Regions from separate parts of the Nitratireductor sp. StC3 genome, predicted to be linked through region 1. Evidence: predicted binding sites of a transcription regulator. Region 1 holds the regulator's gene; the other holds the start of a gene.
What was found. Region 1 encodes LexA, which represses DNA repair genes until DNA is damaged. Its sites were predicted from a motif close to TGTTCNNNNTGTGTTCNG; they were not measured.
Positions count from the first base shown of each region.

Region 2: the regulator LexA is predicted to act here: its motif matches at 1,408-1,425, upstream of uvrA (excinuclease ABC subunit UvrA).

Region 1 covers NZ_PYBP01000001.1:298,784-302,980, forward strand. The annotation lists gene C7T96_RS01485 (ABC transporter permease subunit) at 1-207, shown strand, start outside; gene C7T96_RS01490 (phosphate ABC transporter ATP-binding protein) at 204-1,025, shown strand; gene lexA (transcriptional repressor LexA) at 1,262-1,975, shown strand; gene C7T96_RS01500 (ComEC/Rec2 family competence protein) at 2,100-4,197, opposite strand, start outside.
Region 2 covers NZ_PYBP01000001.1:506,626-510,822, forward strand. The annotation lists gene C7T96_RS02565 (helix-turn-helix transcriptional regulator) at 1-49, opposite strand, end outside; gene C7T96_RS23810 (hypothetical protein) at 30-557, opposite strand; gene uvrA (excinuclease ABC subunit UvrA) at 1,567-4,197, shown strand, end outside.

The DNA of each region.
Region 1 (4,197 bases):
TTCACCAGCGGCTACGTGGTGCGCATGCCGGATTCGGTTTTCGATTCGGGACGGACCCTGGCGGTCCATATTCTCGACCTGGCGATGAACGTTCCCGGTGGCGACGGCAATGCGTTCGCGACCGCCACCGTGCTCTTGGCGTCGGTCGCCGCCGTCGTCGCCCTGTTCACGGCTTTGGACAGCAAGCAAGGCAGGGATTTCGTATGAACGTGCAAGCCACAGGAACCCGAAAGCTCGACTTGTCGCCGGGCCGCGCCGAGGCGAGCCATATCCGCGTCGAAAACGTCACGGTCGCCTATGGCGCCATCAAGGCCCTGTCGGATGTCAGCCTGTCGATCCCGCCAGGGCGCATCACCGCGCTGATCGGCCCGTCCGGCTGCGGCAAAACCAGCCTGCTGACCTGCGTCAACCGGCTGATCGACCTGATCCCGGGTGCGAACGCGTCCGGCCGTATCCTTGTTCGCGATACCGACGTGCTGGCGCGGGGCGCCGATCTCCTGCGGTTGCGCAAGCGGGTCGGCATGGTGTTTCAGAAACCTAACCCGTTTCCGTTCTCCATCCGTCGCAATTTCGATATCGTGTTGAGTGAATTCGGCGTGCGCCGGCGGGCGGACCGGGACGCGCGCATCGACGAATGCCTGCGTGCCGTCGGCCTGCACGCGGAAATCGGCCACCGGCTCGACATGTCCGCCTGCGCGCTGTCCGGCGGCCAGCAGCAGCGTTTGTGCATTGCCAGGGCGCTGGCCACGCGGCCCGAAATCCTGCTTCTGGACGAACCGTGCAGCGCGCTCGACCCGATGTCGACGATGACGATCGAGCGCCTGCTGCTCAAACTCAAGGACAGCGTCACGCTGGTGATCGTCACGCATAATCTGTCTCAGGCACGACGGATCGCCGATCAGTGCGCGCTGTTTTGGACACGGCGCGGAACCGGCTACCTGCTCGAGCACGGCACGATGGCGGATTTGTCGGAGCGGCCGCAAAACCAGGTCACCGACGATTATCTCAACGGCCGGCTGGCGTAGGCCGGGCGCAAAACCCGCCGAGAGACCGGCGCTCGAAACGGGGACGCCGCGTTTCAACATCCGCGGCCTTCCCTTGTCGCGGGTATCGGTGCCTGCCCGAAGACCGGGCGCGGCATGCCGTCGGCGGCGTTGCCGGCATCGTTTTCGTCTTTCGGCGCTCGGACACTTGCGGAACAAGGTGAGAACAGATACAGTTTGTTCTGGTTTTGTTTGTCGATGATTCCACTGGGGCCGCCATGTTAACCCGAAAACAACACGAGCTGCTGCTTTTCATCCATCAACGGCTGAAGGAAACCGGCATTCCGCCCTCCTTCGACGAAATGAAGGAAGCGCTCGATCTCGCCTCCAAATCGGGCATTCATCGGCTGATCACGGCGCTGGAGGAGCGCGGTTTCATCCGCCGGTTGCCCAATCGCGCCCGTGCGCTGGAAGTGCTGCGCCTGCCCGAATCGATCTCTCCGGGGCTCGGGCGGCCGCGCAGCTTTTCGCCGAGCGTCATCGAGGGCAGTCTCGGCAAGCCCAAACCCAAGCCGGCCCCGCCCGTGTCGGCCAATGACGACGCTGGCGGCGGCGTGTCGGTGCCGGTCATGGGGCGGATCGCCGCCGGCGTGCCGATCGACGCCATCCAGCATCAAACGCATGCGATCGCCGTGCCGCCCGACATGCTGTCGGCCGGCGAGCACTACGCGCTCGAGGTGCGCGGCGATTCCATGATCGATGCCGGCATTCTCGACGGCGACACCGTCATCATTCGCAGCGCGGCGACAGCCAATCCCGGCGACATCGTCGTGGCGTTGGTGGAAGACGCCGAGGCGACCCTGAAACGGTTTCGGCGCAAGGGCGCCTCGATCGCGCTCGAAGCTGCCAACCCGGCCTACGAAACCCGCATCTACGGCCCCGACCAGGTCAAAGTCCAAGGGCGGCTGGTCGGCCTGATCCGCCGCTACTGACGTTTCCCGGTGTCGGTCGCGCCGGCGACCCAGGTCGGGCCGGTGTCGGCACATATGTAGTCTGGCCGCGGCTCGATCGGGCGCCGCTTTGTCGGCCGCCGATCTCGCCGCCACGGCGGATGGCTCAGCTTTTGTCGCCTTTCCCGCTTTTGCCGTTCTTGTTGTTCCTGCCTTTCTCGCCGCGCTTGTAAGGCGCGAGACCGCGGGCCTCGCGCGAGAATTTGCGGTGCGCGAACCATGGCCGTTCGTTCCGCGGCAGGGCGAAGCGCGCTTCGGCGCGCAACGGCCCCCCGCTCGCGCCGGCGCTTTCGGTTCCAACTTGCTTGAAGCGCACTTCGAGACTGCCGCGGCGGGCAAGGTCGCGCGCGGTCACGACAAGAACGTCTTTCGCCCGGCACGGATTGGCGGCGGTCGCGTCCGCGATCACGATCACGCTCGCCACGCCGCAAAACGGCGCGGCCGCGGCCCGGGTCTTGGCGTGCACCACCACGGCGCCGCGGGCATGGACGGCCTCGCAGGCCGCGGCGTCGCAGACGAAGCGCGTCTCCGCCTCGGGCTTGCCGTCGGCGCGGTCGCGCGGCTTGACGTAACCCGTGGCTGCCAGCGCCTTTTGCCAGATGCCGATGGTAAAACCGTTCGGTCGCGGGCGATTGACGGCGAATAGGCCGTCATCGCGCATCAAGGCGGCCAGCCGGGCGTCCTCGGAAACCAGCAGGTCGGGCGGCGTGCGCAAGCCGAAGGCCAGCGTTGCGGCCAGCGCCAGCGGCAGCGCCAGCCAGCGCAGGCCGGAGGTCGCGATGGTCGCGACGAGAAGCGCGGCGGTGAACAGGATCAGCGCCAGCGGCGGCATCGCCCCGACAGCGTCGATCGGGCTGTGATCGGCAACCCAGCGCGCCACAGCCACCATGATCGCGATCCCCTGCCCCATCACCGTCAGCGGCGGACCTTCCAGCCCCACCGGCATCAACACGCCTGCGGCGACGGCCGGCGGCATGATCAGCGTCGACACGACCGGCATGGCGGCGAGATTGGCAACCAGCCCGAGCGGGGCGACACGGTGGAAATGCCAGATCGCGTAGACCGTGGTCGCGCCGCCGGCGATCAGCGAGGTTGCCGCGATCCCCGTGGCGAAATAAGCCAGGCGGCGCCCGGCCGCGTTCAGCCCGCCCCGTGGCGGGGCGCGGCCGGCGCCCGTCCTTGCCGAAACCCGGTTCGACCAGGCCGTATAGGCCGCGATCAGCGCCGCCGTGGCGGCGAACGACATCTGGAAACTCGGCCCGACCACCTCGTGCGGGGCCAGCGCGGCGATGATCAGCGCCGCGATTGCCAGATTGCGCATGGTGATTGCGGCGCGGTCGAACAGCAGCGCCACCAGCATCACCGCGATCATGATGAACGAGCGCTGGGCGGCGACCGCGGCGCCGGAAATCGCCAGATAATAGGCGGCCGCGGCAAGCGCCAGCGCGGCGGCGTATTTTTTGACCGGCCGGCGCGAGGAAAAGCCCGACGCGAGCGCGAACAGCGCCCGCAGCGCCAGCATCACCGTGCCGGCGACGAGGGCCATGTGCAGGCCGGATATCGACAGGATGTGTGCGAGGCCGGCCCGGCGCAGCGCCTCGTCGACCTCCTCGGGAATGCCGGCGCGGGTGCCGGCGATCAGCGCGGCGGCGATCTCGCCTTCCGCGCCCGCGACATGGCGCCTGATCCGCCCGGCGATCGCCTGGCGCATATTGGCCAGCCCGGCGGCAAGGCGCGGGGCGATATCGCTCGCGCCGGCGGACGTTTGCCTGTCCGGCATGCCGAGAAAGAACCCGGTCGCGCCGATGCCGGCCATGTAGCTTTCGAAGGCGAAATCGTAGCCATAGGGGCGAACCGGGCCGGAGGGCGGGAAAAGCCGCACGACCCCCTCGATGCGCTCGCCTGCGGCGATGCCGGGATCGGCGCGCGCCGTGACGCGGACGCGATCGGGCGCGTAACGCAGCAGCGGCCGCCGCGTCGTCTCCACGTCGATCGTGTAGCGCGTGCGTCCGCTCGCCTGGTGCTCGACCCTGACCACGCGCCCGGTCAGCACGGTCGAGACGGCCGAGCCCAGCATGGCGGTGTCGGCGCGCACGGTTTCGATCTTGCCGGCACCCGCGCCGGCCGCCGCAATCGCGAACGCCGCGCATAGCCGTGCCGCGACCCTGTGCCGGGCGACAAGAAACCGGGCCGCCGCCGGCCCG
Region 2 (4,197 bases), 210 kb from region 1:
AGCACTGCGCAATCGTAAGCGGCTCGTCCTCAGAGATCGCGCAGGTCAACAACGTTCTCGGTGATAAAGTCATTGACTCTTTTTCCCGTATGCGCTGGCCGTGTGTGAAAGCATTTTACCCATTCTCTCGTACAATCAGTCATCGCTCGCTGGAATGCCGCTGATCCAAAGGCACCTAAGTCACGTCGAAAACCTTTGTTTGTCGCTACAAAAACGTTCGGTTCTGCAAACCGGCCAAAGACTCTGATGCTGGGTTTTGGATCGACGCTGCGAATCTCCCACACTTGCCGATCTTCTGGTTCCAGCAGCTTTATGTAAGCGTCGTCATTCCTACCACCGACGGTTATCAGCCCTCCGCCTATGAAAGTGTCCAGCGTGTTGAGTAGAAGACCCGCCCTATGCGCGGTGGCCTGGTCCTGAAGTTCTGTCTCCAATTCATACTGCAGCGAACTGCTTACCAATATGATTCTACGATGAGGTATCGACGGCAGCGTCGGCTGCATGTTGACGAGCCAGCCTGCATTGACTGCGATGTTAATTTCGTCTCGAATTGACATATAAGTCAATAGCCGATGGGTTAAAGTGATCAAGGCTGATAAATTCGTCACGCAAATGCAAGGAATTCCCATCGGTGGCCTGCGAAACCTGAATGATTAGGTCGATTTTCCGCTCCCAGACCAGAAGCGGTCCCGGGACAATGGAGCGCGTTGAGTGAAGGGGGGCAGCCCTGAGGTCGAGCGAACCATCGTCGGCAGTTCAAAGGCCGGTCGCCAAGCGCTGAGACCTGATAAATTGCGATCACAGGCTGAACCGCCTCCAGCCACGCACACGCCACCCGGCCCCGCTGCGCCAGCCGACACGACGCCGCGGTTCGACGCGTGACCCGTCAAACTGCACGCCTTCGTCCGCCCGCCGCCACGCTCGCAAGAGAACGGCCTCGCCGCTACCGTTTCGAGCGCGCGAGGCCTTTGGGTTTCCCCGATCTCCGAGGATATCAGGTGATCGTCAAGGGACATCCACTCAAGGATGGCACCCTTCGCATTGGTCAGCGATGTAAGTTGATTTGACGGCGCGCGCGATCAGCCGCTCAGCGTCCGATCGGCCTCACCGTGGCTCCGCTGTGCAAGCGGAGCCGGCAGGGACTGTCCGGCGGGGTCATGCCTCCCTCCTCTGCTGGTTGCACCGACACCGTTCCGTCCGCAGCCTCGCCTTCGCGGCGCCTCGCGAAAATCCCGCCTCCGGGGATGATTTCGAGGCCGCCCTCGGAACGGTTTCAAGTCTGCGCCCCGGCCGGTGCCGCTGTCAATATCGGCGGCGCGCGATGGGCAAAATGTGATCGCGGGCGGCCGGGGCCGCCGCGCCGGGCGCCAGCCAATGTCAGGCCGGGCGCCAGCCATGTCAGGAATGCGTTCGATGTTTGTTCTTTACCCTTGCCCTCGCCCGGCAAAGGAGTCTAACTCGGTTTGACGAAAAGCCCCTCGACATGGCGGCGCGGCGACCTAGCTTGGAGGCTGGCGCGGATTCCCGTCCGCGCCTTCCCATCGCAACACGGAACGGCATTGCGGCATGGCCGATCAGAAATTCATCTCCATTCGCGGCGCGCGCGAGCACAATCTCAAAAATGTCGACCTCGACATTCCCCGCAACAGCCTCACCGTGATGACCGGCCTGTCGGGCTCGGGCAAATCGTCGCTCGCCTTCGACACGATCTACGCCGAGGGCCAGCGCCGCTACGTGGAAAGCCTGTCGGCCTATGCGCGCCAGTTCCTGGAGATGATGCAGAAGCCCGATGTCGACCAGATCGACGGCTTGAGCCCGGCGATCTCGATCGAGCAGAAGACGACGTCGAAGAATCCGCGTTCCACGGTCGGCACGGTGACCGAGATCTACGACTATATGCGGCTGTTGTTCGCGCGCGTCGGCGTGCCCTATTCGCCGGCCACCGGCCTGCCGATCGAGAGCCAGACCGTGTCGCAGATGGTCGACCGGGTGCTGGCGCTGGAGGAAGGCACGCGGCTCTACCTCCTGGCGCCGATCGTGCGCGGGCGCAAGGGCGAGTACCGCAAGGAACTGGCCGAGCTGCAGAAAAAGGGCTTTCAGCGCGTCAAGATCGACGGCGTCTTCCACGAGATCGCCGAGGCGCCGGCGCTCGACAAGAAGTTCAAGCACGATATCGACGTCGTCGTCGACCGCGTCGTGGTGCGCGACGATTTGGCCGCGCGGCTGGCCGACAGTCTGGAGACCTGCCTGCGGCTCGCCGACGGGCTCGCCGTGGCCGAGTTCGCCGACCGGCCGCTGCCGCCGGAAACCCAGTCGGGCGAAGCCGCCAACAAGTCGAAGAACGACACCCACGAGCGGTTGTTGTTTTCGGAAAAATTCGCCTGCCCGGTGTCGGGCTTCACCATTCCCGAGATCGAGCCGCGGCTTTTCTCCTTCAACAACCCGTTCGGCGCCTGCCCGTCCTGCGACGGGCTCGGCAGCCAGCGCGCCATCGATCCCGAATTGGTGGTGCCCGATGACGGGCTGACCCTGCGCGACGGCGCGGTCGCGCCCTGGGCGCGCTCGACCTCGCCCTATTACGCCCAGACGCTGGAGGCGCTCGGCAAGGCCTATGATTTCAAGATCGGCCAGCGCTGGCGCGACCTGCCCGAGCCGGCGCGCCGGGCGATCCTTCACGGCACCGGCGAGCGCCAGATCGTCTTTTCCTACGATGACGGGCTGCGCTCCTACCAGACGACAAAAACCTTCGAGGGCGTGATCCCCAATCTGGAACGGCGCTGGAAGGAGACCGAGTCGGCCTGGAGCCGCGAGGAGATCGAGCGTTACATGGCCTCCAGCCCCTGCCCGGCCTGTTCGGGCTACCGGCTGAAACCGGAGGCGCTGGCGGTCAAGATCGACGGGCAGCATATCGGCGCGGTCACCCAGCTTTCGATCCGCAAGGCCGGCGCCTGGTTCGAGGCGCTGCCGGCCCGGCTCACCGACAAGCAGAACGAGATCGCCGGGCGCATCCTGAAGGAAATCCGCGAGCGGCTCGCCTTCCTCAACGATGTCGGGCTCGACTATCTCAGCCTGTCGCGCAATTCCGGCACGCTGTCGGGCGGCGAGAGCCAGCGCATCCGGCTCGCCTCGCAGATCGGTTCGGGCCTGACCGGCGTGCTCTACGTGCTCGACGAACCCTCGATCGGGCTGCATCAGCGCGACAATGCCCGCCTGCTCGACACGCTCAAGCATCTGCGCGACCTCGACAACACGGTGATCGTGGTCGAGCACGACGAGGACGCCATCCTGACCGCCGACCACGTGGTCGACATCGGCCCGGCCGCCGGCATCCATGGCGGGCGCGTCGTCGCAAAGGGCACGCCGGCCGACATTCTGGCCGACCCCGGCTCGCTGACCGGGCAATATTTGTCGGGCGCGCTGGCGATCCCGACGCGCGACGCGCCGCGGCCGCTGAAGAAGGGCCGCCGCATCAAGGTCGTCGGCGCGCGCGGCAACAATTTGAAGGACGTCACCGCCGAGATCCCGCTCGGCACGTTTGCCTGCGTCACCGGCGTGTCGGGCGGCGGCAAGTCGACCTTTCTGATCGAGACGCTCTACAAGGCCGCCTCGCGCCGCATCATGGGGTCGCGCGAGCATCCGGCCGAGCACGAGCGCATCGAGGGGCTGGAATTCCTCGACAAGGTGATCGACATCGACCAGTCGCCGATCGGCCGCACGCCGCGCTCCAACCCGGCCACCTATACCGGCGCCTTCACCCCGATCCGCGACTGGTTCGCCGGCCTGCCCGAGGCCAAGGCGCGCGGCTACCAGCCGGGCCGCTTCTCCTTCAACGTCAAGGGCGGGCGCTGCGAGGCCTGCCAGGGCGACGGCGTCATCAAGATCGAGATGCATTTTCTGCCCGACGTCTACGTCACCTGCGACGTGTGCCACGGCAAGCGCTACAATCGCGAGACGCTCGAGGTCACGTTCAAGGAAAAATCGATCGCCGACGTGCTCGACATGACGGTCGAGGAAGGCGCGGAGTTCTTCGCCGCCGTGCCGGCGGTGCGCGACAAGCTGCAGACGCTCGCCAAGGTCGGCCTCGGCTACGTCCATATCGGCCAGCAGGCCACCACCTTGTCGGGCGGCGAGGCGCAGCGCATCAAGCTCGCCAAGGAATTGTCGCGCAAGGCGACCGGCAAGACGCTCTACATTCTC